4 regions of the Embleya sp. L77 genome follow, and region 1 is predicted to be linked to each of the others. Evidence: riboswitches for the same ligand, from Rfam matches in the RefSeq annotation. Region 1 holds a riboswitch; each other region holds the start of a gene.
The links. Region 1 has a riboswitch for cobalamin ahead of ACZOOI_RS28095 (ribonucleoside-diphosphate reductase subunit alpha). Riboswitches for the same ligand answer to the same signal wherever they lie in the genome.

Region 1 (7,160 bases):
CCCCGCGGTCGGGCGGGCGCGGTGCTCATCCGATCAGGGTCTGCTTGGCCCGCACGACGCAGAATTCGTTGCCCTCCGGGTCGGCCAGTACGGTCCACGATTCGGTGCCGGTCTGGCCGACGTCCACGCGGCGGGCGCCGAGCGCGACGACCCGCTCGATCTCCGCCTCCCGCTCGCCGGGTCCGGCACCCGGGGTCAGGTCCAGGTGCAGCCGGTTCTTGATCGTCTTGACATCCGTGACCGGCATGAAGCAGATGCCGATCGGCGCGCCCGGCTCGGTCCCGATGACCACCTCGCGCTCGCGCTCCGACAGGATCTCCCACCCCAGGACGTCGGCCCAGAAACGGGCCAGGCCCGGCAGATCGTGTGCGTCGATGACGATGTGGTGCAGGGAAATGGCCATGCCCGCCATTGTGTGCCGCACCATCGCTCGGTCCAACGGAATTACCGCCCGCGGGCGGGCCCGTGTCACCTGCCGTCCGACCACCGGCGCGAGCGCGTGTCGGCCCGGCCCCAAGGGTGCCGACCGCCACGTGCTCGACCCGTCCCCGCCGGGCCCACCGGCCGGAATCGAAGCGGACGGGCGTGTCACACTGGCCCGCATGCCGAAGTCCGCCGCAGAGGTGCGCGCCCAGTTGGAGACGTTCTACGACGCGGTGGCTCGCCGGGCCACGCGTACGGAGACGTTCGGCGGGTTGACCCTGTTCATCCGGGAGGGCCAGGGATGGCCCCGTTACGCACGACCCACGCTCGGCAGCTCCGTCGAGCCCACCGCCGCGGACGTCCGCGCGGTGCGGGCGCGGCAGAGAGAGTTGAAAGTGCCCGAGTCGTTCGAATGGGTCGACGAGACCACCCCGACGCTGCGGGCAGCCGCGATCGAGGCCGAGTTGCACGTGCACGAGCACCCGCTGATGGTGCTCGACCCCACCGAACGACCCACCGAACGCCCGGACCTGCCGGACCTGGTGACGGTGCGTCGGGTCCGGGCGGACGCCACCGATCTGGCGATCGTGCACAGCGTCGCGACGGTCGGGTTCGCCAACCCGGGCACCGCTTTCGGAACCGACGGCCCCACCGAGCGGGACACCACCGCCCTGGGCCAGGACCCGAACCTGCTGTCCTACCTCAACGAGCGGCTGCGCTCCGGCGAGACGGTGATGTTCGCCGCGTACAGCCCGGCCGGACCCTTGTGCGTGGGCAGCTACCAGCACCTGTACGACACGGCCGAGATCGTCGGCGTGGCCACCCTCCCCGCGGCCCGACGCGGCGGCCTCGCGGCGGCGGTGACCTGGGAGCTGGCCGGGCATGCGCTCGACGGCGGGAACGACACGGTGTTCCTGTCGGCGGGCGACGAGGACGTGGCGCGCATGTACGGCCGACTCGGCTTCCGGTCGGTGGGCACGGCGCTGATCGCGGAGGCACCGTGAGCGCCGCGAAAGAGCCCGAGCCGGGCCCCGCGAAACCGCTCGTGTTGCCCATCCCGCCGGGCCGCAATCCCACCGCCGCCGAGCTGGCCGCCGCACACGGGCGCAGCATCCCGGACGTCATCGGGCCCGACCTGCGGGTGTTGTTCTGCGGGATCAACCCGGGCCTGTGGTCCGGCGCCACCGGCCGGCACTTCGCCCGTCCGGGGAACCGGTTCTGGCCCGCGCTGTACGCGTCCGGGTTCACACCTCGCCTGCTCGCTCCGACCGAGCAGGACGAGCTGCTCGCGCTCGGTCTCGGCATCACCAACGTGGTGGCCCGCACCACCGCCCGCGCGGACGAGTTGACCAGGGACGAGTACATCGCGGGCGGCGCGGCGCTCACGGCCAGGGTGCACAGGTACCGACCGGCCTGGCTGGCGGTGTTGGGCATCGGCGCCTACCGGACCGGCTTCGGCCGGCCGAAGGCGGTGGTCGGCCGGCAGCACGAGCGGATCGGCGACACCGGGATCTGGGTGCTGCCGAACCCGAGCGGCCTGAACGCGCACTGGACGGCGGCGGCGCTGGGCGAGGCGTTCGCCGAACTCCGCGCGGCGAGCGATCCGAACTCCTCGGGCGCGGGCGGGGCCGCCGAGGGCCGCGCGGCCCCGGAAGCCCCGGCGGGCCCGGAGGGACGGGGCTCCTCGCCGCCGGCGTGAGCCGGCCCGGGTCGGCGACCCCGCGCGACGGCGCGCCGTCCACCGATGCCCGATGCGCGATGCCTGGAGCCCGGGTTCTCGCGTTCCCGGGCGAGTCGGGTCCGTTTCGACTACCTATATCCGAGTCGATACGTCAATCGACCGAGTGGCATCACCCGGTTGGTGGTTACTTCACGCCCCCTCGCGCGGTTGGATCGGCATGAAGATCCTGCGGGCCCCGTTCGGGCCGTGGCCCACCGAGACGATCGAGACCCCCGTCTACGAGGCGTTGGTCGCGGAGTGGCGCGACTCGGGCCGGGAGGTGCCGCGACCGGTGGACCGACCGCACGACCGCCCGGCCCGACACGCCCGCCCGCCGCACTCGGGGCCTCGGACCGGCCGTCCCTGAGCCCGCGCACCGCCCGCGCCCGCGACGCACCGCCCGACCGCCTCCGCCGCCCGCCGAGCGCGGCGCGGCGACCCGTTCTCGGGTCACCCCGGCCGCCGCCCTCGCGCGGATTCGGCAGGTCCCACGACACCGCGCCGCCCGGCGTGTCGCGCGACCGCTCGACGCGGTGCACGCGAGTACCGTCGTGCCGGGTATCCGGCGGGGATACGGCCCCGCACCGCCCGCCGGGCACCGCGCACCCGGCGCCCGGGGGCCGCACCGCCGGGGGCGTGCCCGCCGGCGGTGATCCGTGGTACGCCGAGAACCGCGACACGACACAACACCTGGGGGTGCAACGACCACCCGGCCACTACATATATGCTCTGCGACGCAGCTGGTTCGCCGTTCCTTCAGTGGAAGGGCGACGCGAGAGGGAATCCGGTGTGAAGCCGGAACTGCCCCGCAGCGGTGAGCGGGAACGAACGTCGTCATGGAGCGCCGAACGCCGAGAGGCATTCGGGAAGCGACGACCACTAGGTACTCCGCGGCCCGCCGAGCACGCCGTGCCCGGTGGTGCCCCGGCATGCCCGCGAGTCCGAATACCTGCCGGCTGCCCGTGCCTTCGGGCGCGGGGTCACCTGTACGTACGAGCTCGCGAGGAGAGAGCACGTGACCGTTGTGGACAGCGTGGGCGCGACCCGGATGCGGATCGACGAAAGCCCCGAGGACCAACTGGCAACCCTGGTGCGCACCCAGGCGCGCGATCTGCCGGAGGTCGATCCGGATCGGGTCGTCCGCCGGGTCGTCGCGGGCCTGAACGAGGGCGCGGACAAGGGCGCCGCCGCGGACCTGGCGGTGCGTACCGCCGCCGAGCTGATCGCCGAGGAGCCCGCCTATTCGCGGCTCGCCGCGCGGCTGCTCGCCGGCCGGATCGCGGACGAGGCCCTGGCGGCCGGCGTCACCTCGTTCAGCGCCGGCATCGCGCTCGGTCGCCGGGAGGGCATCATCGGCGCGGAGACCGCGGCGTTCGTCGCGAAGCACGCCGCCGAGCTGGACGCCGCCGTGGACGTCGAAGGCGACCGTCGCTTCGAGTACTTCGGCCTGCGCACCGTGTACGACCGCTACCTGCTGCGCCACCCGGTCTCGCGCAAGGTGGTCGAGACGCCGCAGCACTTCCTGCTGCGTGTGGCGTGCGGCCTGGCCCAGGAGCCCGGCGAGGCGATCGGTTTCTACCGGCTGATGTCCTCGCTCGCCTACCTGCCCAGCTCGCCGACGCTGTTCAACTCCGGCACGGTGCACACCCAGATGTCCTCGTGCTACCTGCTCGACTCGCCCAAGGACGAGCTGGAGTCGATCTACGACATGTACGGGCGGATCGCCCGGCTGTCGAAGTTCGCCGGCGGCATCGGCGTGGCGTGGTCGCGGGTGCGTTCGCGCGGCTCGCTGATCCGCGGCACCAACGGGCACTCCAACGGCATCGTGCCGTGGCTCAAGACGCTCGACTCGTCGGTGGCCGCGGTCAACCAGGGCGGCCGGCGCAAGGGCGCGGCCTGCGTGTACCTGGAGACGTGGCACCCGGACATCCTGGAGTTCCTCGAACTGCGCGAGAACACCGGTGAGGACGCGCGCCGCGCGCACAACCTCAACCTGGCCAACTGGGTGCCGGACCTGTTCATGCGCCGGGTCGAGGAGGACGGCGTCTGGTCGCTGTTCGACCCGAACGAGCTGCCCGAACTGCCCGATCTGTGGGGCGCCGAGTTCGACCGGGTCTACGAAGCCGCCGAGCGGGACGGCCGGTTCGTCCGGCAGATGCCCGCGCGCGACCTGTACGCCCGGATGATGCGCACGCTCGCGCAGACCGGCAACGGCTGGATGACCTTCAAGGACGCGGCCAACCGCACCTGCAACCAGGCCGCGGAGCCGGGCAACGTGGTGCACCTGTCCAACCTGTGCACCGAGATCCTGGAGGTCACCAGCGACGGCGAGACGGCCGTGTGCAACCTCGGCTCGGTCAACCTCGGCGCGCACGTGGTCGCCGGCGAGGGCATGGACTGGGACAAGCTGCGCGCGACGGTCCGCACCGCGGTGGTCTTCCTGGACCGGGTCATCGACATCAACTACTACCCGACCGACCAGGCCGCCGCGTCCAACCCGCGCTGGCGCCCGGTGGGCCTGGGTCTGATGGGCCTGCAGGACGTGTTCTTCACCCTCGGCATGCCGTTCGACTCGGTCGAGGCACGCGAGCTGTCCACGCTGATCTCCGAGGAGATCTACCTCACCGCGTTGGAGACCTCCTCGGCGCTCGCCGAGGTGCACGGCCCGCACCCGGCCTACGCCGAGACGCACGCCGCGCGCGGTCGGCTCCAGCCGGACCTGTGGGAGGGCGTCCACCCGACCCAAACCAAGCGTTGGGATGCGCTGCGCGACCGGGTCGCCGAACACGGCCTGCGCAACTCGCTGCTCGTGGCGATCGCACCGACCGCGACCATCGCCTCGATCGCGGGCGCCTACGAGTGCATCGAGCCGCAGGTGTCGAACCTGTTCAAGCGCGAGACGTTGTCCGGCGAGTTCCTCCAGATCAACGCCTACCTGGTGCGCGAGCTCAAGGCCCGCGGCCTGTGGACCCCCGAGGTCCGCGACCGGATCAAGCGCGCCGAGGGCTCGGTCCAGGGCATCGCCGAACTCCCCGAGGACGTGCGCGAGTTGTACCGCACCGCGTGGGAGCTGCCGCAGCGCGCGCTGATCGACCTGGCGGCGGCCCGCTCGCCGTACATCGACCAGTCGCAGTCGCTGAACCTGTTCATGGCCGACCCGACCATCGGCAAGCTGTCCTCGATGTACCGCTACGCGTGGTCCACCGGTCTCAAGACCACGTACTACCTGCGCTCGCGCCCCGCGACGCGGATCCAGCAGGCGACGGTGCCGGCGCAGGCCTCGGCCGCGCCGGTCGAGGAGATCTCCGACCTGGAGGTCATCGCCTGCTCGCTGGAGAACCCCGAAGCCTGTGAGGCGTGCACGTGAGCCTGCTCGATCCCGGAATGAACCTCACGCTGCGCCCGATGCGGTATCCGGACTTCTACGAGAAGTACCGCGCGGCGATCCGCAATACGTGGACGGTCGAAGAGGTCGACCTGCACAGCGACCTGGCCGACCTGGACAAGCTCAGCCCGGCGGAGCGGCACCTCGTGCAGCGCCTGGTCGCGTTCTTCGCGACCGGTGACACGATCGTGGCGAACAACCTGGTACTGAACCTGTACCGGCACATCAACTCACCCGAGGGCCGGTTGTATCTGTCGCGGCAACTCTTCGAAGAGGCCGTCCATGTGCAGTTCTACCTGACCCTGCTCGACACCTACATGCCCGACCACGAGGAGCGCGAGCAGGCGTTCGCCGCGGTCGAGCACATCCCGTCGATCCGGCGCAAGGCGGAGTTCTGCTTCCGCTGGATCGACTCGGCGATGGGCCTGGACCGGCTCGAATCGCGGGAGGACCGGCGGCAGTTCCTGCTCAACCTGATCTGCTTCGCGGCGTGTATCGAGGGCCTGTTCTTCTACGGCGCCTTCGCGTACGTGTACTTCCTGCGCTCGCGCGGCCTGCTCAACGGGCTCGCCTCGGGGACCAACTGGGTCTTCCGCGACGAGTCGGCGCACATGGACTTCGCGTTCGCCGTGGTGGAGACGGTGCGGGCCGAGGAGCCCGACCTGTTCGACGACGAACTCGCCGAGGACGTCCGGCGCATGCTGGCCGAGGCGGTCGAGGCGGAGACGGCGTTCGCCGAGGACCTGCTCCAGGGCGGCGTGTCCGGGATGACGGTCACGGACATGCGCTCCTACCTGGAGCACGTGGCCGACCGGCGGCTGGCCCAGCTCGGCATGGCCCCGGTCTACGGCTCGGCGAACCCGTTCGGGTTCATGGAGCTTCAGGACGTACAGGAACTCTCGAACTTCTTCGAGCGGCGGGTCTCCGCCTACCAGGTCGCGGTCACCGGCTCGGTGTCCTTCGACGAGGACTTCTGAGCCCGAGGCGTCGTGCTCGACGAAGCCGCCGTGCCGTCCCCTTATCGGGACGGCACGGCGGTTTCGCGTTCTCCCGCCGTGCGGCCGACGCGCCGGCGGTAGGGGGAAGGGGCTGGGCTCACGAGCGTTCGGCCGCCCGACGGCGCAATGCCGTGGCCGTGGCCTCGTCGGCGGGGAGGAATGCCTCCAGGTGCAGTTCGGCGAGGGTGACATCGGTGGCCGTGGCGAAGGACGTCAGCGTGGTCAGCAGGCGCAGTTCGCCCGGGCCCTCGGGGTCGCGCAGGCGGAGCGGGACCGCGAAACCCAGGTGGTCGGGCCCCAGTTCGGCGTCCGGGACGTAGCCGCGCAGCTCCTCGATGAAGGCGTCCAGCAGCGGGTCCGGGCTGCGCAGCGCCTGGGCGCGCATGTTCTCCAGTACGTGGTGGCCCCACGCGTTCAGGTTCCGCACCCGCGGTGCCATGCCCTCGGGATGCAGCATCAGCCGCAGCATGTTCATCGGGGCGCGGAGCAGGTCCGCGGACGCTCCTTCGGTCAGCACGTCGATCGCCGCGTTCGCCGCGACGATCTGCCCGTACGGGCGCAGCACCATCGCCGGGTAGGGCAGGTGGCCTTCGAGCACCGCACGCAGCGCGTCGTGGACCGGGCGCAACATCGG
Region 2 (7,160 bases), 5.9 Mb from region 1:
CGGCGCTGAAGATCATGGAGACCAGCTACATCGGCGCCCAGGCGTTCTCCGGCGCGGACCTGATGCACGGCCCGCTCGCGATCGTCGACCGGGCCTGGCCGGTGCTCGCGGTGGCGCCGGACGGCGCGGGCGGGCAGGCACTGCGACCCGTGCTCGACCGGCTGCGCGAGCGAGGCGCGGACCTGTACGTGATCGGGTCCGCCGAGTCGGTGGCCGAGTACGGTCGGGGCTTCGTGCTGCCGACCGGGCACGCCGAGGAGGTGTCGCCGATCCTGGAGATCCTGCCGCTGCAACTGCTCGCCCGCGAGGTCGCCTTGGGCCGCGGCTGCGACCCGGACGCCCCTCGGGCACTGGCGAAGGTCACCGAGACGCGCTAGGCCGTGTCCGGCGGATCTTGGTGGGGCCGTGCCGCCTGGCATCCGCCCTTCGGGCTCGTCGCTGCGCTCGTCTCGCCGCACCGGAGAAACAGCCGAATAGAACCACTATGCGGCTGCTTCTCCGGCACGCCGAGCCACGGCACCAGACGACGCGACCTCATCCACCAAGATCCACCGGACACGGCCTAGCCGTACCGGGCCGCCCCTTCGGGTCGCGATCCGAGGGGGCCGCGCCCCGCCGCCCCGCCCGCTTCGGGGCACGTGGTCCGGCCGGAGCGGCGCGGCTCACGCGGCCGGGCTCACGCAGTCCGGTTCAGGTCCGTGGATGCCTCGCGTGCGTCGAGGAGTTCGTCCCAATTCGCCGCCGTCCACGCGCAGGCGGCGTCCATCGGGACCAGCATGCTGCGTCCCAGTGGGGTGAGGTCGTAGGTCACCCGGCGGACCGGGGTCTCGTGCTCGGTGCGGCTGACCAGGCCGTCGCGTTCGAGCGTACGCAGCGACTGGGTGAGCACCTTGGCGGTGATGCCGTGCAGGGGCACCCGCAGTTCGGAGAAGCGCCGCGGACCACCCTCCAGACAGCGGATGATCATCCCGGCCCACTTGTCGCCGAAACGGATCGGGGACAGGTCCGACGGACAGACCGGGTCGAACATGTCCGCGCGCAGGGGTTCTCGGATGGCCTCGCTCATGGGTCCACCGTAGTCGGTATCCGGGAGGTAACCACCGCCCTGGGTAGCGTGCGTGGCGGTGGTCGGAGCAAGGGCTCGACCCGGACGAGCGGGGGTGGATCGATGAGCGACATCATCGTTTTCGGCGCGGGTGGACGGACCGGACGCGCGGCGGTCGCGGAGGCGCTGCGTCGGGGGCACCGGGTCACCGCCGTGGTGCGCGAGCCGGCGAAGTACCCGGACCTGGCCGGCCCGGACGTGCGGGTGCTCGCGGGCGACGTGACCGACGCGGACTCGGTGGCCGAACTCGCGGCCGGGCACGATGCGGCGATCGCCGCGGTGTTCGATCCGGCGGCGATGCTCGGGGACTTCTTCGCGCGGGCGGTCCAGGCGCTGTTGGACGGGCTGGCCCGGGCGGGCGTCGGGCGGCTGGTGTGGGTGGGGCTGGCCTCGGTGCTGCCGACCGCCACCGGCGAACCGCTGATGGACGCGCCGGGCTATCCGCAGGAGTACCGGGCGTTCTTCCTCGCGCATGCCGAGGGCAACGCGGCACTGCGGGCGGCCGGCGGGTCGGGCGCCTCGGGTGTCGGCGACGCCTCGGGTGCCGTGCCGGAGTGGGTCGTGTTGAGCCCGGCCGGCGACTTCGACCACGAAGGCGTCCGTACCGGCTACTACCGCCCGGCACCCGGCGCAGCGGAAAGCCGGGTGTCCTATCCGGACTTCGCGATCGCGCTGCTGGACGAGATCGACGCGCCGAAGCTGCGCGGGGTGCATGTCGGGATCGAGGACGGGCGATGACCGAGCCGGTCGCGGCCCATCCCGATCCGTGGGTGGCCGCGCACATCGAGCGCTTCCTGGCCACGGACGGACGGCCCCGGGAGGGCATCGACGACCTGCTGTTGACCACGCGCGGGCGGCGCTCGGGACTGCTGCGGCAGACCCCGCTGGTGTACGTGCGCGACGGCGACGGGTGGATCGTGACCGGCTCCAACCGGGGCGGCGATCGGCATCCGGCCTGGTACCTGAACCTGGTCGCCGAGCCGATCGTCACGGTCCGGATCGGCGGCGAGACCTTCACCGCGCGCACGCGCACCGCGACGGCGGCGGAGAAGCCGAGGTTGTGGGCGCTGATGGTGGCGGCGATGCCGGCGTACCGGGCCTATCAGGAGGGCACGACCCGGGACATTCCGGTGGTGATCATCGAGCGGGTGCCGGCGGGAGCGGAACCTGCCTCCTGCTGACCGGGCGGCGGCGGTCGCGGGCCCGTGTCTTGACCGGGCATCGCGGTCGGGCCCGTTTCCTGATCGGGCGGCGGCGGTCGAATCCGTGTCTTGACCGGGCACCGGCCGTCGAATCCGTGTCCTGAGCGGGTGTCGGCGGTCTGGACGCGCGCCCCGACCACGTGGCGAGGGCCGAGACCCCGCGTCCCCGTCCGCGCGGCGGTGGCCGCCGGGCCGGTCCGTCCCGACCGCCGCGGTCCGCGAAAGGTCGTGTCAGGCCCTGGCGGAGCCCGTGTGTTCGACCGCGAACAGGCGGTTCTCGACCCGGTCGAGGGCCACCCGTACCGCGCCGAGGGCCACGCCGTCGGCGCCCAGGGCGGACAGTTCGACGCGCGGCATCCGCAGGCACAACCGGCGCAGCTCGGTGGTCAGCGGCGGGACCGCGTCCGCGAGGCCGGCCGCCCAGCCGCCGATCACCACGATCTCCGGGTCCAGCGCCAGCACCAGCGCGGTGACGTCGTGGATCAGCCGCTGGACGAATCGGTCCACCGCCTCGGTCGCGGTCCGGTCGCCCTCGGCCGCGTGCCGGAAGACCTCGCCGACGGCCGCCTCGTCCAGTGGCGGCAACGGCGTGCCGGTGGTGGACAGCAGGTTCTCCGGGGTGACCTGGCGGCCCAGCAGGTGCAGTGCGCCGATCTCGCCGGCGGCGCCGCCGAAGCCGCGATGCAGGCGGCCGTTGATGAACGAGCCGGCGCCCGGGCTGAGGCCGGCCATCACGTAGACGATGTCGTCGGAACCGACCGCGACGCCCTTCCAGCGTTCGCCGATCGCGGCCAGGTTGGCGTCGTTCTCGACCTGGACCGGACAGCTGAACGAGCGGCCGAGTCGGCCGCCGAGGTCCAGGCCGGTCCAGCCCGGCATCGCCGAGGACAGCGTGACCACGCCCTCGGTGTCCACGATCCCGGGCGTGCCCACGCCCACACCCCACAGCGAACCCCGGGAGACCTGGGCCCGGCGCAGGGTCTCGCTGACCAGGCCGCGCACACGTTCGAGCCGGTCCTCGGCCTCGCAATCCTCCTCCACGGTGCGTGCGGCCCGGCCGACGATCGTGCCGGCGAGGTCGGCGAGCACGACCCGGATGTGGTGCACGCCGACGTCGATGCCGAGCAGGTGACCGGCCTCGGCGTGGAAGCGGAAGCGTCGGGCCGGACGACCACGCGGTCGACTGCCGTCCTCGCTCTCGGCGGTGGTGGTCTCCACGACCAGACCCTCGGCGAGCAGGCCGTCGACGACTTGCTCGACGGTGGGGCGGGACAGACCGGTGGCCTCCATCAACGCGGTCACGGTCAACACCTCGCCGGCGCGCAACGTGCGCAGGGTTGCCGCGGAGTTGATCCGCCGGACCACGGAGGAGTCTCCGCCGGTCGCCTGTGCCACAGCTCTTGTCCTCTCATCGCGCCGGCGCGCGGTACGTCCGTCCGGGCCGCCGCGCCCGTCGTACACGTCGCTGCTCAGGCGCGGATGGTACCCAGGTTTCGCGTCGAATCAGGACGCGGGCCGCAACGCGGTCGGCCCCGTCTCGGCGAACGCCAGCCGGCAGGTGTCCGCGCGGTAGGTCGCCACGGTGACCGCGGCGGTCCGGCCGAGCGCGGTGTACGTCGTGGTCACGATCAGCACGGCGGTACCGGGCGGACGCTCCAGGTAGCGCGCCTCCTCGGCCTCGGCCACGCCCAGCTCGACCGCGCGGTGCCGGCTCTCCAGGCGGTGCCCGCGCAGTTGACGCAGCATCAGCGAGGCCCGCTCGAAGCCGGGGACGCGGGTGGACAACGAGGGCACGACGGCGCGGGAGACGTACAGGCATTCCAGGCCGACCACCTGGCGCATGGAGAACTGGCGGCGGCGCAGCCGGTGTACCAGGGCGGACGGGCGGCCCTTGAGGGTGTCCGCGAAGTCGTCGGTCACCGGCACGGTGGCGCAGTCGATCACCTCGCGGTCGCGCAGGTCCACGCCCGGCCAGCCCTCGCCGTCGGCGCTGAGCGAGACGTCCACGCGCGGTCCGGCGACGGTGGTGCCGGCGCCGCGCTTGCGGACCAGGCGGCCTTCGAGTTCGAGCTGCTCCAGCGCGTGCCGCAGGGTGGCCCGGGCGACGCCGAAGCGGGCGGCGAGGTCGCGCTCGTTGGGGAGGATGTCGCCGGAGCTGAAGTCCTCCTCGATCGCCTTCAGCAGCGAGGTGCGCAGTTGCCAGTACTTGGGCTCGCCGAAGACCGCTTCGTCCGGCAATGTCGCCATGCTGCTCACGGACGCCCCCTCGGCTGGCCGACGCCTGCGCGGCGCGGACTTATTGCATGCTCGGTTTAGTAAAGACGGTTGAATATAACCGCGTCGGACCACGAAAGGTCCAGACCAAGTCGGCCGAAGTTCCCGGTGACCTGGCTCACATCACCCTGACCGGACCGCCGGCGCCTAAGCTGACCTGCGCGAATGGTTCACGCCCCCGACCGGGGTGCGTGTCGCAAGAGGGAATCCGGTGCGAGTCCGGAACTGCCCCGCAGCGGTGAGTGGGAACGAGAGCCGTCAACACGCACTGGACGCCGAGCACGGCGTCCGGGAAGCGACGGCCGGTAGGTGTCGGTGCCCGGACGGGCCGACGTGCCCACGAGTCCGAAGACCTGCCTTCGCCCGTGCGCGGCCCGACCGTGCGCGGCCCGACCGGAGCCCGGTGGGAGGGTGGGTCGCGTGTTCGTGGCCGGCTCCGCCGCGTCGTCTCGGTCGGGACCCGGATCGAACTCGCGAAGGAGAGTTCCCATGACCCGCTCGGACCGCTCGCAACGTGCCGCTCGTCGTGATCGCGCGGCGCAGTCGAAGCAGTCGAAGCAGCCCGCGCCGCCCGCCGGTTCGGCCGCCTGCACGATCACCGTGTGCCGGGGCTGCTGTTGCGGCACCGCCAAGATCGCGGGTACGGATCACGCGGGCCAACCGGCCGCGCTGGGCGCGGCCCTGACCGGCACTCGGGTCGCGGTCCGGCTCAGCGACTGTCTGGGCCCGTGCGAACGCGGCAACGTGATCGTGGTGCAACCCTCGCCGACGGGCCGTGCGGCGGGCGGCCGGCCGACCTGGTTCGGGACGGTCAACGACCCGGACACGACCGGTGAGATAGCGGCGTGGGCGGCGGCGGGCGGCCCGGGGATCGCGGACGCCCCGGGGGTGTTGGACCTGTACGAATTCACACCGAACCGCAAGGCCCGGCAGGGGTTGGACTCCTGACGAGGGCTCATCCCCGAAGCCTGCCCGGCCGCGAAGACGACCCGACGAAAAGGCCGCCCCACCCGGGCAACGCCCGGACGAACATCGGGCGCCGGACCGGCCGGGCGGCCGACACCGACGCGGAACATCGGGAAAATTGGTCCAGTCCAATGTATTGACGGGCCGGAAGCGGAAGGCCACCCTTTGGCCATTGGTCTATACCAAGTCCATCGAGGGAGTCCCCCGTGGCACGTCGCTACGTCCCCGTCCTGGCCGCCGCCGCCGCGTCGGCCGGATTGATCTCGCTGTTCGCATTCACCGGTGGTGCCACCGCCGCCGGTCCCGCCGCGTCCCCGGCGGCCACCGGCATCGGCAGCAACTGGTACGCCGCCGCCCCATACCTGATGCCGCTCGACAACGACCCGCCGGACGCCGGCGCGGTGATGGACGCCACCGGCCTGAAGGCGTTCCAGCTCGCCTTCATCCTGGCTCCCAACGGCGGAGGTTGTACGCCGACTTGGGACGGCACCAAGCCGACCTCGACGGATACCGCGGTGGCCGGTGTGATCGCCGCGATTCGAGCCAAGGGCGGTGACGTCTCGGCGTCCGCCGGCGGCTACGGCGGCACCAAGCTCGGCCAGACCTGCGGCACCCCCGAGGCGACCGCAGCCGCGTACCAGCAGGTGATCGACAAGTACTCGCTCAAGGCGCTGGACTTCGACCTGGAGGAGCCCGAGTACGAGAACGCCGCGGCCATCCACAACGAGATCGGCGCCGCAAAGATCATCCAGCAGCGCAACCCGGGCATCTACCTCTCGGTGACCACGGCCGCCACCGCCGACGGCACCGGCTGGTTCGGCAAGCAGATGTTGAACGAGGCCAAGGCGCAGGGCTTCGTCCCGGACAACTTCTCGATCATGCCGTTCGACGGCGGGTTCAACGGCGCCGCCGCGCAGACCTCGGCGCTGACCAACTTCAACACCATCCTGCGCGACACGTTCGGCTGGGACACCGCCACCGCCTATGCCCACGAGGGCGTTTCGCAGATGAACGGACGCAGCGACACCGGCGAGTACTTCCACCAGGCCGATTTCCAGACCGTGTACGACTACGCGGTCAGCCACCACATGGCGCGCTTCACGAACTGGTCGGTCAACCGGGACCGGCAGTGCACGCCTCCGGACAACAACGGCAAGACCTCGGGCGTGTGCAGCAGCGTGCCGCAGGGCGCCTACGACTTCACCAAGTTCTCCGTGCGGTTCGCGGGCGCCACGCCGCCCACCACGACCCCGCCGACGACGACCCCGCCGACCACCGTCCCGCCGAGCACGTGCAGCACGACGGCGTGGGACCGCGCCGCGATCTACGTCGCGAACAACTCCGTGTCGCACAAGGGTCATTCGTGGAAGGCGAAGTGGTGGACCCAGGGCGAGGAGCCGGGTACGACCGGTCAATGGGGCGTGTGGCAGGACCTGGGCGCGTGTTGACCCGGACCTTGCGCCGACCCGAACCACCGCGGGACCGGCGCCGCCGCGCGTGACGACGCAGCGGTGAGCGCGTGGACGGGTCGGAGTCGCCGATGCGGCGGCTCCGGCCCGTCGGCGTCCGCGGTTGCGGGGTGCTGCGGCCGACTCGGCGCGGCAGTGACTCGG
Region 3 (7,160 bases), on a different replicon from region 1:
CGAAGTCCCGGGTGGTCTCGACGATCGCGAGCTGGTCGTCGGTGAGTGCGGTCATCGGGTCAGTCCATCGTGGGGATGTCGAAGTTCGCGCTCTCGCGCGCGGTGGACGGCCAGCGCGACGTGATGGTCTTGGTCCGGGTGTAGAAGCGGATCGAGTCGGGACCGTGCTGGTTCAGGTCGCCGAATCCGGATCGCTTCCAGCCGCCGAAGGTGTGGTAGGCCACCGGCACCGGGATGGGCACGTTGACGCCGACCATGCCGGTGTTCACCCGGCGGCCGAAGTCGCGGGCGGTGTCGCCGTCCCGGGTGAAGATCGCCACGCCGTTGCCGTACTCGTGCTCGCTGGCCAGGCGCAGCGCGTCCTCGTAGGAGGCCGCGCGGACCACGGACAACACCGGGCCGAAGATCTCCTCCCGATACACCCGCATCGAGGGCGTCACGTGGTCGAACAGCGACGCGCCGACGAAGTAGCCGTCCTCGTGGCCGGGGACGTGCACGTCGCGGCCGTCGACGAGCAGCTCGGCGCCTTCGGCGACGCCGATGTCCAGGTAGCCGTGCACCCGTTCGAGTGCGTCCCGGCCGACCAGCGGGCCGAAGTCGGCGTCCGGGTCGTGGGAGGGGCCCACCCGCAGGGTGGCGATGCGCGCGACGAGCTTGTCCACCAGCGCGTCGGCGGTCTCGGCGCCGACGGGAACCGCCACCGAGATGGCCATGCAGCGCTCGCCGGCGGAGCCGTATCCGGCGCCGATCAGCGCCTCGACGACCTGGTCGAGGTCCGCGTCCGGCATCACGATCAGGTGGTTCTTGGCGCCGCCGAAGCACTGGGCGCGCTTGCCGTTCGCGGTGGCCGAGGTGTACACGTACTCGGCGATCGCGGTCGAGCCGACGAAGCCCAGGGCCTGCACGCGCGGGTCCTCCAGGAGCGTGTCCACGCTCTCCTTGCCGCCGTGGACCACGTTCAGCACGCCGGGCGGCAGTCCGGCCTCGAGGAAGAGTTCGGCCAGGCGCAGCGGCACCGAGGGGTCGCGCTCCGAGGGCTTGAGCACGAACGCGTTGCCGCATGCGATGGCCGGGGCGATCTTCCACAGCGGGATCATCGCGGGGAAGTTGAACGGGGTGATGCCGGCGACCACGCCGAGCGGCTGGCGCAGCGAGTGCACGTCGATGCCGGTGCCCGCGTTGTCGGTGAACTCGCCCTTGAGCAGGTGCGGAATACCGATGGCGAACTCCACGACCTCCAGGCCGCGTTGCAGGTCGCCGTGGGCGTCGGCGATGGTCTTGCCGTGCTCGGCCGACAACAGTCGGGCCAGCGACTCGCGTTCGGGTTCGATCAGTTGCAGGAAGCGGGCCAGGACCCGGGCGCGCCGCTGCGGGTTCCAGTCGGCCCAGGCGGGCTGGGCCCGCTCGGCGTCGTCGATCGCGGCCAGGGTGTCGGCGCGATCCGCGAGCGGAACGCGTGCCTGTACCCGCCCGGTGTTGGGGTCGTACACGTCGCCGAACGCGCCGGATGCGCCGAGGACGTGCTTGCCGCCGATGAAGTGGGAAAGCTCGCGGATCATGAACGACCTGTCTCTCGTCAGGTGCGATCCGGAGGCGGGGCATGGCCCGACCACGCAACGTCGGCGCGGGTGCGCGTGGTTGCCCGGGCGGGTCGACGTCGAAGTGGTCAGGAGAACCTGGGGAGTTCGACGTTCGCAGGATCATCCGGGGCGGGTGCGCAGGCCGGTGTCATGCGTGTTTGCTCCATCCTCGTGGACAACACGGATATACCCGCGGCCGGTATCCTGACTTCCGGATCTACGCACGATGCCCGCCTTCCCGGCCTTCGCCAGTGGCTTGGTGCTGCGGCAGCGCACTCCCCGGTCACAGTGGCGGGACCATGTCGGATTCGCACCGACTTCCCTGCACCGCGGACCTTGTTGTTGAAGACGATATAGTCGGACGTCCTAGTAAGTCCAGCCGGCCCGGTCCCGGTGACCGCGGCCGGCCGGGTGCCTCAGGGGACGGGCGGTGGCTTCCGGGCGTCGGGAAGGTTGGGTCCTGCGGGCGTCCCGGCGTTGTGCCGGCGTTCGGCGACGAGTCCGGTGACGAATTCCGTGGTGACCCGAATCCACACCGTTTCCGCGTCGTCGCCGTCGATTTCGGGGAGCAGGCGATCCAGGTGCGCCACGGCGGAGGCATCGCGGACCCGGGAGGCGTGGCCCGTCACCGTACTCGTCCAGCCGGTTTGTGCGGTGCGGTCGATGCGGTCGGCCTGGAACGCGACCACGGCGTCGAGTGCGGCCTTCGCGAGGGGCGAGTCGGTCGGAGCCCGAAACACCACGCACTCCCGGTCGAGGGCGAACGCCACCAGGTGCACGGCCGGAAGGGCGCCCTCGCTCACCACGACGCGGCCCAACCCCGCGCCCGCCATCAGGGCCAACGCCTCCTGGCGCCCGAGGGGGCGTTTCATCACGGCGTGTTCGCTCATGTCTCAACCCTCGAATCCCGCGCGGGCGCCGACACGGGGTCGAACGGCTCGTGCCGGTCGATTCCCGCATGTCGCGCCGGGCCCGACGCCCCGCGCGCTCGACCGCGCGTCCGCTCTCCCGGACCCTGACCTCAGCCTTCCGCGCGCCCGACGCCCACACCAGGGCCGACCGGCCCGGTCCCGCGGGCCCAACGGCCGGTTGCCGCCGGGACCGGGCCGACCTCGTGGGACGGGAACCTTGCGAACGCACGGAGGCGACGGCGAGTTCGCCCCGGGCGAGCCAGGAACGACGGGGCGCTGCGCGACCGGACGCAGCCCGGGGCAACCCGGCGCAGCGCGGACGCGGGCCTGAGCCCGGCCGCTTCCCCGGGCGATGGGTACGGCGGCCGGGCCGATCATGGGTGCGCACGGAGCGACGTCGATCGGGTTCGACCCCGTGGCTACGAGAGCCTGCCCGCTGCGCCGGCCCGCACGCCCGACTCTGCTCCTCGTTCGCAACGTCGGGCAGAGCCGTTCGGCCCGGTCGGTTTCGGCGAAGGTCCCTTCGTGTGCGCGCGACCGGGAGGGGACACCCCCGAGACGGAAACGGATGGGCGCACGAACGGTGCCTTGGCCACCGACGGAACCGGGCTCGGATCAGCGTTTGACATCGGCAAGTTGCTGCACGTGCGTTGCATGTGGTCGAGGGGTCTCCTACGCTCCAATCGGCTGCATGGGGACGTCGAACACAGGAGCGCGCGGCGGACCGCCGACCGGCTCGCCGTGAGGTCCGAGGGCGTACGTTCCCACGAGGACGCGCCCCGCTCGTGCCTCCGCACTCCGTCCGCGGCGTGCGTCGCGGGCCGAGTGGTCGGGCACGGATGCACACGCGACACCGGGCATCGGTGCGTCGTCGTCGGGTGTGGCCGCCCACGATGTGATCCGCGGGACGGGAGCAGGTGTGGGGCGGAAGCGAATCACCGCGGTTGCCCACCCTGCCGCGCCGCCGGCCCGATCCCGCCCGCCCATCCGGCCGCCGTGCGGCGACCGGACGCCTGCCAGGAATCCGAGGCACCGATGACCGACCTCGCATCGCTGCACGCCCACTACGCCGCGACCCCCGACGGCCGCCCCAGCCGCTACCAGGCATGGGAAGTCGGCCGCGCCGTGGGCGACTCGATCACCCCGGCCACCTGCGACCCCGAGTACCGGACCTGGATGGTCGCCCATCTGGCACGCCTGCTGGACCGAGGACGCCCCGACTCCGCGCTGCTGAGCCTGGGCTGCGGCAATGCGATGGTCGAGGCCGAGCTGGTGCGCGCGGGCCACCGGGTGCTCGCCGTGGACGCCCTGCCCGAGGCCGTCGACCTCGCCCACCGCAAAGGCGTGGACGCCGTCTGCGCGGACGTCCTGGTCTGGACGCCGCCGACCCGCGCCTGGACCGTCGTCTACGCCGACGGCCTGGCCGGCGACCTGCACCGGTACACCCGGGGTCTGGGCCCGGCCCTGGAACGCTTCCACACCTGGTCGCAGCCCGGCATCGGCAGCCTGGTCCTGTCCGACGACCCGCTGCACGTCGATCCCGACGTCCGGACCGACCCGGACGTTCCCGGCTTCTCCTGGCTGTGCGCCCTCGCCCTGGCCGACGAAGCCGAAGAGGCCGGCTTCCGGGACGCGACGACCGCGACGATCACCTACCGAGGCCCCCTGCCCGGCCCCCGCGACCGCGCGGTCGTCACGGCCCTCCACTGAGACGCGCCGGGAGTGGGCAGTGCGGGCCGGCCCGGTGCGGAGGAGCAGGCATTCCGGGTCGGCGCGCTCGTGGTGCGCGTCGCCGGTGTGCGGTGCCGGCACCGCCGGCGCGTTACCGCGTCATCGCCGCCCGGTAGGGCCGGAAGGACGCGCGCAGTTCCTCGGCGTACGACTCGGGCTCCTCGAACGCCGCGAAGTGCCCGCCGCGTGCGGGCTCGGTCACCCGCACGAGGTTCGTCGTACAGCGTCGCGCGCAACCGGGCCCGAAGGTCCTCGAGATCCGCGGCCGCGGTCCGGGACGTGAACGGTTCGGGGGCGAGGCAGAGCATCCGACATGCCACGCATGCCAGGCGCTGCCCGGTGGATCTTGGTGGGGCCGCGCCGCCGGGCATCCGCCCTTCGGGCTCCTCGCTGCGCGCGTCTCGCCGGCTGCGAACACGCCCACCGGTGGCGCAACACCGGTCCGGGGCCGAATCGGCCCGGTATCTGTGAGGTCCCTTGCTCCCGAACGAAACGGACCCCTCGTGCGAACCCGACTGCCGCACCGGCTCCCGATCCCCGAACGACGTCCACGCCGCGCCGGGGCGGCCCGAAGGCGTGCCCGCGTCGCCGCGGTGGCGGTGGCGGCGCTGCTGAGCGTGACGGCCGCCGCACCGCCGTCGGGCACCTCGGTGCGATCCGATGCCCCGGCCGGATCCGCGCAGCAGGTGCCGTCGTTCGTCAAGACGCTGACCCCCGAACTCGTCGCCATGATGCAGCGGCTGCGCGTCCCCGGCGCGATCGTGTCCATCCGTACCCCGGAGTGGGGCACCTGGACCACGACCCTGGGCACGGGCGACCTCGCCGACGGCACACCCATGCGTACCGCGGACCACATGCGGGTCGGCAGCATCACGAAGACCTTCACCGGGACGATCATCCTGCAACTCGTCCAGGCGGGACGGTTGTCGCTGGAGGACCCGGTGGCCGCGTTCCGGTCGGACGTACCCGACGGGGAACACATCACCATCCGCCAACTGCTCCAGATGACCAGCGGTCTGTACAACTACACCGAGGACCCCGACTTCAACCGCACTCTGGACGAACAGCCGCAGACCCCGTGGACTCCGGACGAGCTGCTTGCCATCGCGTTCCGGCATCCGTCGTACTTCCCGCCCGGCGGGGGATTCCACTACTCCAACACCAACACCGTGCTGCTCGGCCTGATCGCCGAGAAGCTCACCGGCCAACCGCTCGCCGAGCTGTTCCGACAGCACATCTTCCGCCCGCTCGGCATGTCCGAGAGCAGCCTGCCGAACGACTCCCGCCTGCCGCTCCCGCACGCCCACGGTTACGAGTTCATCGGGAATGTGGAGAGCCTGACCGCGCCGGTACTGACCGGCAAGGAAGCGGCCTGGGCGGATTGGTCGGCCGGCAATCCCAAGGACGTCACCGACGCGAACCCCTCGTGGGCCTGGGCGGCCGGCGCCGCGGTCTCCACCGTCGACGACCTGCTGCGCTGGGCCCCGGCGTTGGCCACCGGCACCCTGCTCAGCCCCGAGATCCAGCGCGAGCGGCTGAAGTTCGTGCCCGCGTCGGACCAACCCGGGGCGCCCACGTACGGCCTCGCCATCGCGGACTTCGCCGGCTTCCTCGGCCATGACGGCCAACTGCCCGGCTACAACAGCTTCGTAGGGTACAACCCGCAGTCCTGCGCAACCGTCGTGGTCCTGGTCAACCTCAACCAGTCGCCCGACGGCAACGCCCCGGCCAACGAACTCACCAAACTCATCCTGACGAAGGTCTTCCCCGGGTCGCCCTCGTAGCCTGCGCCCACGTGCCGCAGCCGATGGCCCGCGGCGGAGCCCGGCGGACTCCGCCGCGGGCCCGGGGCCGAACCCCCGGGGCCGAACCCGCGGGGCCGAACCCGCGGGGCCGAACCCCCGGGGCCGAACCCCCGGGGCCGAACCCCCGAAGCCCGAATCCCCGGGTCCGAAACCCCGGGGGAGCGGCGACTACCGTGCTCGTACGCACGTGCGCAGTGCGCGAGTCACCCGGGATGGGCGTTCAACGCGTGCTCGCCGGTGCGGAGTTCGCCGTCCGCGCCGAGCAGCGTGGCGCGCGTGGTCGGCGCCGCGGCGCGCCAGGTGGGGCGCAGGCCGAGGAGGAAGGCGTGTCGGTAGGCGGAGGCGATCGCCGCCGCACCCGCCTCGTCCAGTACCTCCGTGTCCATCAGGTCGAACGTCACCTCGACGACGTCGTCGGGCAGGGCGTTGATCCGCGCCACCAGATCCTTGCGCAGCCGGTGCGCGACGGACGCGTCCACGGTCCTCGGTACCACCACCCGCGCACGGCCCTGCTCCACCAGACACTCGCAGTCCCAGGTGTCGGCCACTGTCTCCCCCATCCCACGTCGAAGAACACGCCCGCAGGGGCGGGGCGTTCCGCTTCTTCGAGTCCACCGCACGCCGGGAGTCCCCGCACGGTCCGATACGCAAACGAGACGAAATCGAGGGCGTCACCGGGCCCGGCGGCGACCGGCCGGCCCACACCGGCACCTCCGACGGCCGCCGAAGCGTAGCCGGAGGCGGAGCACAGCGCCACGCGGATCGATCACGAATCCCGCTCCCGGGGTGTGAAGTCGGTCCCTGAAGCGGCCGAGTGCACACCGAGCGGTCGAATGGGGGCTCAGCCGTCACCCCGCGTCGTCACCCGGCGTCGTCCGCCGGCCACTCGTCGCCGCCCTCCCAGGCCACCCGGTCCCGATCGGTCGGGTCGAGGCCGAGCCGGGCGGCCAGATCGTCCAGCTCCCGGCGGCTGTGCAGTTGTCGGTAGGTGCCGTCGGCGAGCATCACCAGCCGGTACTCGTCACCCGGGCGATACGCCTCGACCACGAGGTCGAAACGGCCGTGCGCCTTGTCGCTCATGGTTTCCACGGTCGCGCACCCGGACCCGATCGGCCACCCCCGCCGGAGCCGCT
Region 4 (7,160 bases), 2.0 Mb from region 1:
CCACACGTCCGCGTCGTCCAGGAGCACCCGGCCCGAGGTCGGTCGGTTCACCCGGTACACGCTGCGCAACAGGGTCGATTTGCCACTGCCGTTGGGACCGAGCAGGCCGACCACCTCGCCGGGCCGCACGGTCAGCGACACCGCGTCCACCAGAGTTCGGTCGCCGATGGCGAAGGTGACCTCGTCCAGGACCAGGCGCGCTGCGGGTCCGCTCATCGCGCGCCCGCTTCCCGGCGCGCGTCCCGGCGCAGCAGCCAGACGAAGAACGGGCCGCCCACCAGCGAGGTCACGATGCCCACCGGCAACTCCTGCGGGGCGAGCACCGTACGCGCCACCAGGTCCGCGCAGATCGCGAACACCGCGCCGAGCAGCGCGGCCACCGGCAGCGCCCGCCGATGGTCGGCGCCGACCAGCAGCCGGACCACGTGCGGCAACATCAGGCCGACGAAGCCGATCACCCCGCTGACCGCGACCACGACCCCGGTGAGCACCGCGGCGAGCAGGAACATCCCCTGTCGGAACCGCTGGACGTCCAGGCCGAGCGCGGCGGCGCTCTCCTCGCCGGCCAGGAGCAGGTTGAGGTTGCGCGCCTGGAGGAGCAGTACGACCAGGCCGATCGCGAGCGCGAGGGCCGGTACGAGCAGCAGCGTCCAGCGGGCCGAGCCGAAGCCGCCCAGCGTCCAGAACAGCACCTGGGCGGCGAGTTGCGGATCCGGTGAGGTGAGCACGAGCAGGCTGGTCAGCGAGGACAACACGGCGCTGACCGCGACCCCGGCCAGGACCAGCCGTACCGCGGTGACCCGGCCGCCGGAGCGGGCCACCGAGAACACCACGAGCAGGGTGAGCAGGCCGCCGGCGAACGCGGCCGCGTTGAGGGTGAGCGCGCCGAGCGACAGGCCGCCGACCGACGCCACGCCCCAGCGCATCACCAGGACCGCGCCGCCGGCCGCGCCGGCGGAGACGCCGAGCACGTCCGGCCCGGCCAGCGGGTTGCGCACGATCGCCTGGATCACCATGCCCACCACGGCCAGCGTCGCGCCGACGACCGCCGCGAGCAACACCCTGGGCAGTCGGGTGTCGGCGATGATCAGGTCGTGGGCACGGCTCCAGGACGGTTGCACCCACGCGTCGCCGCCGATCCGGTGCGCGAGGATGCGCCACGTCTCCGACCACGGCACGGGCACCGATCCCACCAGCAGCCCGGCCGTCGCCGCCGCGAACAGCGCCACGAGCAGGGCGCCGACCACCAGCGGGAGCCGTACCCGGCCGCCCGGCACGTGGACCGGGCGGCGCGGGTCCGGCACCGCCGGCGGGCCGCCGCCGCGCAGGATGGCGACCCGTACCGTCGTCGGGTCCTGATCGATCGTCATGACCGGTCGGGGTGCAGCTGCTTCGCGAGTTCCTCGACCGCGTCCACGGAGCGCGGTCCGGGCTGGGCGACGGACAGCGAGATCACCGGAAAGGCGTTCGCGCGCAGTGCGGGTACGTCGGCGAGTACGGGAACGGCCCTGAGCGTGGTGATCTTGGCGTCCACCGACGGCGTCACGTAGTCGTAGATCAGCACCACGTCCGGCTTGCGTTCGGCGACCTGCTCCCAGGAGACCTTGGTCCAGCGCTCGTTCAGATCGGCGAACACGTTGGTGCCGCCGGCGCGGGTGATGATCTCGTCGAGCATCGAGTTGCCGCCCGTGGTCTGCGCGGCGTCGGCGCCCGAGTTGTACACGAACACCTTGACCGGCGTCGTGCCCGCGAGCCGCGCGGTGACCGCGTCGAGCCGTCGGCGCAGTTCGGCGACCGAGCGTTCGGCACGCTCGGGGACGCCGAAGATGCCGCCGATGGAGCGGAGTTCGTCGTAGAGCCGGTCGAAGGTGACCGGCGCCTTGGCGCAGCCCTCGGGGTTGAGGTGGGTCCTGACGTTCACTTCGCCGAGCCGGGCGCGGGTGTGGCCGGACGACTCCGAGAAGCCGTCGGGGTAGCCCGAGTAGACGAAGTCGGGTGTGGCTTCGAGCAGTTTCTCCAGTGAGGGCTGCGCGTCGGCGAGCACCGGGATGCGCGCGTACGCGTCCTTGTACCTGTCGCCGATGGTGCGGCCCTTGAGGTACGCGGTGCCCACCATCCGGTCGGCCAGGCCCAGTTCGAGCATCAGCTCGGTGGCGTTGGAGGTCAGCGTGGCGGCGCGTTGCGGCGGCCGGTCGTAGGTCGTGGTGACGCCGCAGTTGTCCGCGTCGGTGTACGGCTTGTAGGCGACGGGCGCGGGCGTGCTCGGCTTCTTGTCCTGCACCGCACCGCCGCATGCGGTCGCGAACAGCGCGAGTGCGGCGACTGCGGCGGCCCACGGGCGGGTGCGGGCCATCGGCGTCGGCATCCGCCCACGTATCGGTGTCCGTATCCGCCCAGGTGTCCGCCCCGGTTTCGGTGTCGGTATCCGCCCCGGTTTCGGGGTCCGTGTCAACATTCGTGTCGGCATCGTCGAAGCTCTCCCTTGCGAGTCCTCGTCGGGGAACTCGGGAGGGAGCGCGGCGCCGGACACCGTGCGGCGCCGTCGTCCGACGGACCCGCCCGCGAGGTCCCGGAAGTCCGCGTGCGCGAGGCGAACGCGGGCGACGGCAGGTCTTCGGACTCGTGGGCGGGTTCCGATCGCCACGGGTGTGGCCGGATTTCCTACCGGTCGCCGCTTCCCGGATCCCGTATCACCGGGCCCAGTGCGTGATGGCGACTTTCGTTCCCACTTACCGCTGCGGGGCAGTTCCGGATTCGCACCGGATTCCCTCTTGCGACACCCGGAATCGGTCGAAGCCGGGTGAACCGTTCGCAAGGGCAGCCTAACCATGGTCGATTCGGCGGCCGAGCGAGGGGGCTGCGCGGGTCGCCGCAAGCACGGGTCAGCCGGGCGCGGATCGGCCCGACGCGGGTCGGCGGTCGAGGCGGTTCGGGTCGGGCCGATCCGCGCGAGGTCGGCCCGGGTGAGGTCGGCCGACCGAGTCGCCCGGAGCCCGCGGCGCCGCCCGTTGCTTCGGCCGCTACTCGGCGACCAGGATCTCCAGCCCCACGTCGCGCAGCGCGTCGAGCGTGTCCGGGTCGGCCGGTCCGCTGGTGATCAGCAGGTCGATGTCCGCCAGCGGGCACACCTCGGCGAGTTCGACCCGGCCCAGTTTCGACCCGTCGGCGACCACGACCCGACGCCCGGCCGCCCGCAACATCGCCCGCTTGGCCTCGGCCTCGGGCAGGTTCACGTTGGTGATGCCGCCCGTGGGGTGCACGCCGTTGCAGCCGAGGAAGACCGTGTCGGCGTGGATGCGCTCCAGGATGTGGTCGCCGAGCGGATTGATCAGGGAGTGCTGCAACGGCCGCAGGGTGCCGCCGGTGACCACGACCGAGAACCGGGGGATGGCCCGCTCCAGCTCCAGGGCGATGGTCAGCCCGTTGGTGAACACCACGAGGTCGCGCAGGTCGTCGCGGTCCACCAGGGCCCGGGCCACGAACGTGGTGGTCGTACCCACGTCCAGGACCACGCTCTCGGCCGGCGACACCAGCGCCGCGGCGGCCTGCCCGATCAGCGTCTTCGCGGGTGATGCCGAGGTCAGCGCCTCCTCGAAGGACGGCTCGACCCGGGGATCGCGGCCGGTGAACATGGCGCCGCCGCGGACCCGGCGCAGCCGGCCCTGGCGCTCCAACACCTCCAGGTCGGCCCGGACCGTCACGCGCGAGATGCCGAACGCCTCGGCCAGGTCGGTGACCTTGGCGAAGCCTCGATCCGCGATCGTCGCGGCCATCCGGGCGCGGCGGCCTTCGGCGGGCAGACCGTCGGTGTCGTCGTCAGGCATGGGCGCCATCTTGCGGACACCTTCCGAAACTTGTCAAACCGCAGGTGGGGCCGGGCGGATGGCGGCGGGATCGCGACAACGGCAAGCATCCTGGCTGTCATGACTTTCTCATTGACAAGTTTTGGAAAGCTTTGCAAGATTGAATACATGAAGAAGACGCAGGCCGTCATGGCCGACGGTCGCGAGATCGTCTACTACGACACGCGGGACGACGCGGTCCGCACCGCCGTCGACACGCGTGATCTCGCCCCCGTGGTCAGCGGCTCCGAGATGCGCTACGACCGACTGCTCGACGAGTGGGTCGTGGTCGCCTCGCACCGGCAGACCAGGACCCACCTGCCCGCCGCCGACGCGTGCCCGCTGTGCCCGTCCACGCCCGAGCGGGCCACCGAGGTCGCCGAAGCCGACTACGAGGTCGTCGTCTTCGAGAACCGCTTCCCGTCGATGTCCGGGTCCTCGACCTCCGGCCAGGCAGCCCAGGCAGCCCAGGCAGGCCAGGACCCCTCGAATCCCGTCGCCGGCGGTGCCGCGGCCGGGCGGCCCGAGCCCGGCTGGGACCACGACCCGTTCCCGAGCCGGCCGTCCGGCGGACGGTGCGAGGTGATGTGCTTCACCCCCGAGCACGACGCGTCCTTCAAGGACCTCACCCCCGAGCGGGCGCGCCTGGTACTGGACGCGTGGACCGACCGCACCGCCGAATTGTCCGCGTTGCCCGGCGTCGAGCAGGTGTACTGCTTCGAGAACCGCGGCCGGGAGATCGGCGTCACGCTGCCGCACTCGCACGGGCAGATCTACGCCTACCCGTTCGTCACCCCGCGCACGGCCACGATGATCGCGAGCACGGCCGCGCACCGGCACCGCACCGGTCGCAACCTGTTCGAGGACGTGCTCGCCGCGGAGCGGGCCGACGGATCGCGGATCGTGGCCGAGGGCGAGCACTGGACCGCGTTCGTGCCCGCCGCCGCGCGCTGGCCGTACGAGGTGCACCTGTACCCGAACCGCCGCGTGCCGGACCTGCTCGCGCTGGAGGAGGCCGCGCGCGCCGAGTTCGGCCCGATGTACCTGGATCTGCTCGGCCGCTTCGACCGCCTCTTCGACGGCGAGCCCGCGCCGTACATCGCCGCATGGCAGCAGGCACCGGTCCGCTCGGGCCGGGTCGACTTCGCGCTCCACCTGGAGCTTTTCTCGATTCGACGGGCACCGGGCAAGCTGAAGTACCTTGCCGGGAGCGAATCGGGGATGGGTGTGTTCATCAGCGACGTACCGCCGGAGACCGCGGCGGCACGACTGCGGGAGGTCGGCGAATGAGGCTCATGGTCACCGGCGGCGCGGGCTACGTGGGCAGCGTCGTCGCCGCCCACCTGGTCGCGGCCGGGCACGACGTGGTGGTGCTCGACGACCTGTCCACCGGGCATCGCGACGCGGTCCCGGACAAGGCGGTGTTCGTCGAGGGCCGGGTCCAGGACGCCGCCCGGCACCTGGACCCGTCGTTCGACGCGGTCCTGCACTTCGCCGCGTCCTCCCTGGTCGGCGAGTCCGTCACCGGGCCGGCCGGGTACTGGCACAACAATGTGGGCGGCTCGCTCGCGCTGCTGGACGCGCTGCGTACGCACGGCGTCACCCGCTTCGTGTTCTCCTCCACCGCGGCCGTCTACGGCGCTCCCGAGGTCTCGCCGATCACCGAGGACGCGCCGTGCGCGCCGACGAACCCGTACGGCGCCTCGAAACTGACGGTCGATCACCTGATCACCTCGTACTGCGCCGCGTACGGCCTGCGGGCGGTGAGTCTGCGCTACTTCAACGTCGCGGGCGCGTACGGCCGGTACGGCGAGCGGCATGCGACCGAGACCCACCTGATCCCGCTGGCCCTCCAGGTGCCCAACGGCACCCGCGGCTCGGTCGCGCTATACGGCACCGACTACCCGACGCCGGACGGGACGTGCGTGCGCGACTACATCCACGTCGCCGACCTGGCCGACGCGCACCTGCTCGCGCTCGCCGCGACCGGCGAGGGCGGCGCCGCGACCGGGCACCTGATCTGCAACCTCGGCAACGGGACCGGCTTCTCGGTCCGGGACGTGGTGGACGCGGTCCGCACGGTGACCGGCTGCGCGGTACCGGCGCACGAGGCGCCGCGCCGGGCGGGCGATCCGCCGGTGCTGGTGGCCGCCGCCGACCGGGCGCGCGACGTGCTGGGCTGGCGGCCGACCCGGACCTCGCTGGAGGACATCGTGGCGGACGCGTGGACGTTCCTGCGGGACGGCGAGGCGGCGTGGTGAGCGAGTTCCGCGTCGAAGGCGTCTGGGCGGCGCCGGGCCGGGTCAACGTGATCGGCGAACACACCGACTACAACAACGGGTTCGTATTGCCGATCGCGATCCCGCACACCGCGCGTGCCGCCGTCGGGCGGCGTACGGACGGCCGGCTGCGGCTGGCATCCGGGCACGCCGGGAGCGAATCGGTCGACCTGGCGATCGCCGACCTGGCGCCCGGCGTACCGGACGGATGGGCCGCGTACCCGGCGGGTGTGGTGTGGGCGCTGCGCGCGGCAGGGCACGAGATCGGCGGAGCCGACATCAGGATCGACAGCGACGTGCCGGTGGGAGCGGGGCTGTCCTCGTCGGCGGCACTGTCCTGCGCGGTCGTGCTGGCGCTCGACGACCTGTACGAACTGGGCCTGGATCGCGTCGAGTCGGCCCGGATCGCGCAGCGCGTGGAGACCGACTTCGTGGGCGTCCCGGTCGGCATGCTGGACCAGATGGCCTCGCTCGGCTGCGTCGCGGGCCACGCGTTCTTCCTCGATTGCCGCGACCTGACCGGCAGTCACGTCCCGTTCGACTGCGCGAGCGCGGGGTTGCGGCTGCTGGTGATCGACACCCGGGCCCGGCACGCGCTCGTGGACGGCGGGTACGCGGAGCGCCGGGCCTCCTGCGAGGAGGCGGCGCGACTGCTCGGGGTGCCGTCGCTGCGCGAGGTGGCCGATCCGGACGCGGCCCTCGCGGCGCTGCCGGACGGGCCGTTGCGCCGTCGGGTGCGGCACGTGCTCACCGAGAACGCGCGTGTGCTGCGTGTGGTCGAGGCGTTGGAGGCCGGCGATGTCCGGGCGATCGGGCCCGAGTTGACCGCGTCGCATGCGTCGATGCGGGACGACTACACGATTTCCTGCGCCGAACTGGACACCGCCGTGGACACCGCGCTGGCGGCGGGCGCGCTGGGCGCCCGGCTGGTCGGCGGCGGCTTCGGCGGCTCGGCCATCGCGCTGGTCGACGCGGACCGCTGCGCGGCGGTCGAGGAGGCGGTCGAAAAGGCCTTCGCGGCCCGCGGCTTCACCGCACC

Region 2: another riboswitch for cobalamin. It lies ahead of ACZOOI_RS02755 ((2Fe-2S) ferredoxin domain-containing protein); the one in region 1 lies ahead of ACZOOI_RS28095 (ribonucleoside-diphosphate reductase subunit alpha).
Region 3: another riboswitch for cobalamin. It lies ahead of ACZOOI_RS33730 (CoA-acylating methylmalonate-semialdehyde dehydrogenase); the one in region 1 lies ahead of ACZOOI_RS28095 (ribonucleoside-diphosphate reductase subunit alpha).
Region 4: another riboswitch for cobalamin. It lies ahead of ACZOOI_RS19720 (ABC transporter substrate-binding protein); the one in region 1 lies ahead of ACZOOI_RS28095 (ribonucleoside-diphosphate reductase subunit alpha).

What each region holds. Positions count from the first base shown of each region.
Region 1 covers NZ_CM145709.1:6,607,839-6,614,998, reverse strand. Annotated here, with positions in the region: gene ACZOOI_RS28115 (VOC family protein) at 26-403, opposite strand; gene ACZOOI_RS28110 (GNAT family N-acetyltransferase) at 603-1,427, shown strand; gene mug (G/U mismatch-specific DNA glycosylase) at 1,478-2,122, shown strand; gene ACZOOI_RS28100 (hypothetical protein) at 2,322-2,510, shown strand; cobalamin riboswitch at 2,868-3,114, shown strand; gene ACZOOI_RS28095 (ribonucleoside-diphosphate reductase subunit alpha) at 3,192-5,510, shown strand; gene ACZOOI_RS28090 (ribonucleotide-diphosphate reductase subunit beta) at 5,528-6,505, shown strand; gene ACZOOI_RS28085 (helix-turn-helix domain-containing protein) at 6,624-7,160, opposite strand, start outside.
Region 2 covers NZ_CM145709.1:665,000-672,159, reverse strand. Annotated here, with positions in the region: gene ACZOOI_RS02785 (SIS domain-containing protein) at 1-377, shown strand, start outside; gene ACZOOI_RS02780 (winged helix-turn-helix transcriptional regulator) at 677-1,066, opposite strand; gene ACZOOI_RS02775 (NAD(P)-dependent oxidoreductase) at 1,169-1,843, shown strand; gene ACZOOI_RS02770 (nitroreductase family deazaflavin-dependent oxidoreductase) at 1,840-2,286, shown strand; gene ACZOOI_RS02765 (ROK family protein) at 2,539-3,702, opposite strand; gene ACZOOI_RS02760 (GntR family transcriptional regulator) at 3,811-4,554, opposite strand; cobalamin riboswitch at 4,730-4,956, shown strand; gene ACZOOI_RS02755 ((2Fe-2S) ferredoxin domain-containing protein) at 5,071-5,529, shown strand; gene ACZOOI_RS02750 (carbohydrate-binding protein) at 5,754-6,995, shown strand.
Region 3 covers NZ_CM145710.1:837,657-844,816, reverse strand. Annotated here, with positions in the region: gene ACZOOI_RS33735 (acyl-CoA dehydrogenase family protein) at 1-55, opposite strand, end outside; gene ACZOOI_RS33730 (CoA-acylating methylmalonate-semialdehyde dehydrogenase) at 60-1,559, opposite strand; cobalamin riboswitch at 1,758-1,927, opposite strand; gene ACZOOI_RS33725 (pyridoxamine 5'-phosphate oxidase family protein) at 1,997-2,470, opposite strand; gene ACZOOI_RS33720 (class I SAM-dependent methyltransferase) at 3,527-4,201, shown strand; partial or broken gene ACZOOI_RS33715 (epoxide hydrolase) at 4,314-4,442, opposite strand; gene ACZOOI_RS33710 (serine hydrolase domain-containing protein) at 4,726-6,006, shown strand; gene ACZOOI_RS33705 (hypothetical protein) at 6,231-6,587, opposite strand; gene ACZOOI_RS33700 (hypothetical protein) at 6,889-7,107, opposite strand.
Region 4 covers NZ_CM145709.1:4,588,438-4,595,597, forward strand. Annotated here, with positions in the region: gene ACZOOI_RS19710 (ABC transporter ATP-binding protein) at 1-216, opposite strand, end outside; gene ACZOOI_RS19715 (FecCD family ABC transporter permease) at 213-1,370, opposite strand; gene ACZOOI_RS19720 (ABC transporter substrate-binding protein) at 1,367-2,353, opposite strand; cobalamin riboswitch at 2,589-2,826, opposite strand; gene ACZOOI_RS19725 (DeoR/GlpR family DNA-binding transcription regulator) at 3,021-3,824, opposite strand; gene galT (galactose-1-phosphate uridylyltransferase) at 3,972-5,132, shown strand; gene galE (UDP-glucose 4-epimerase GalE) at 5,138-6,103, shown strand; gene galK (galactokinase) at 6,097-7,160, shown strand, end outside.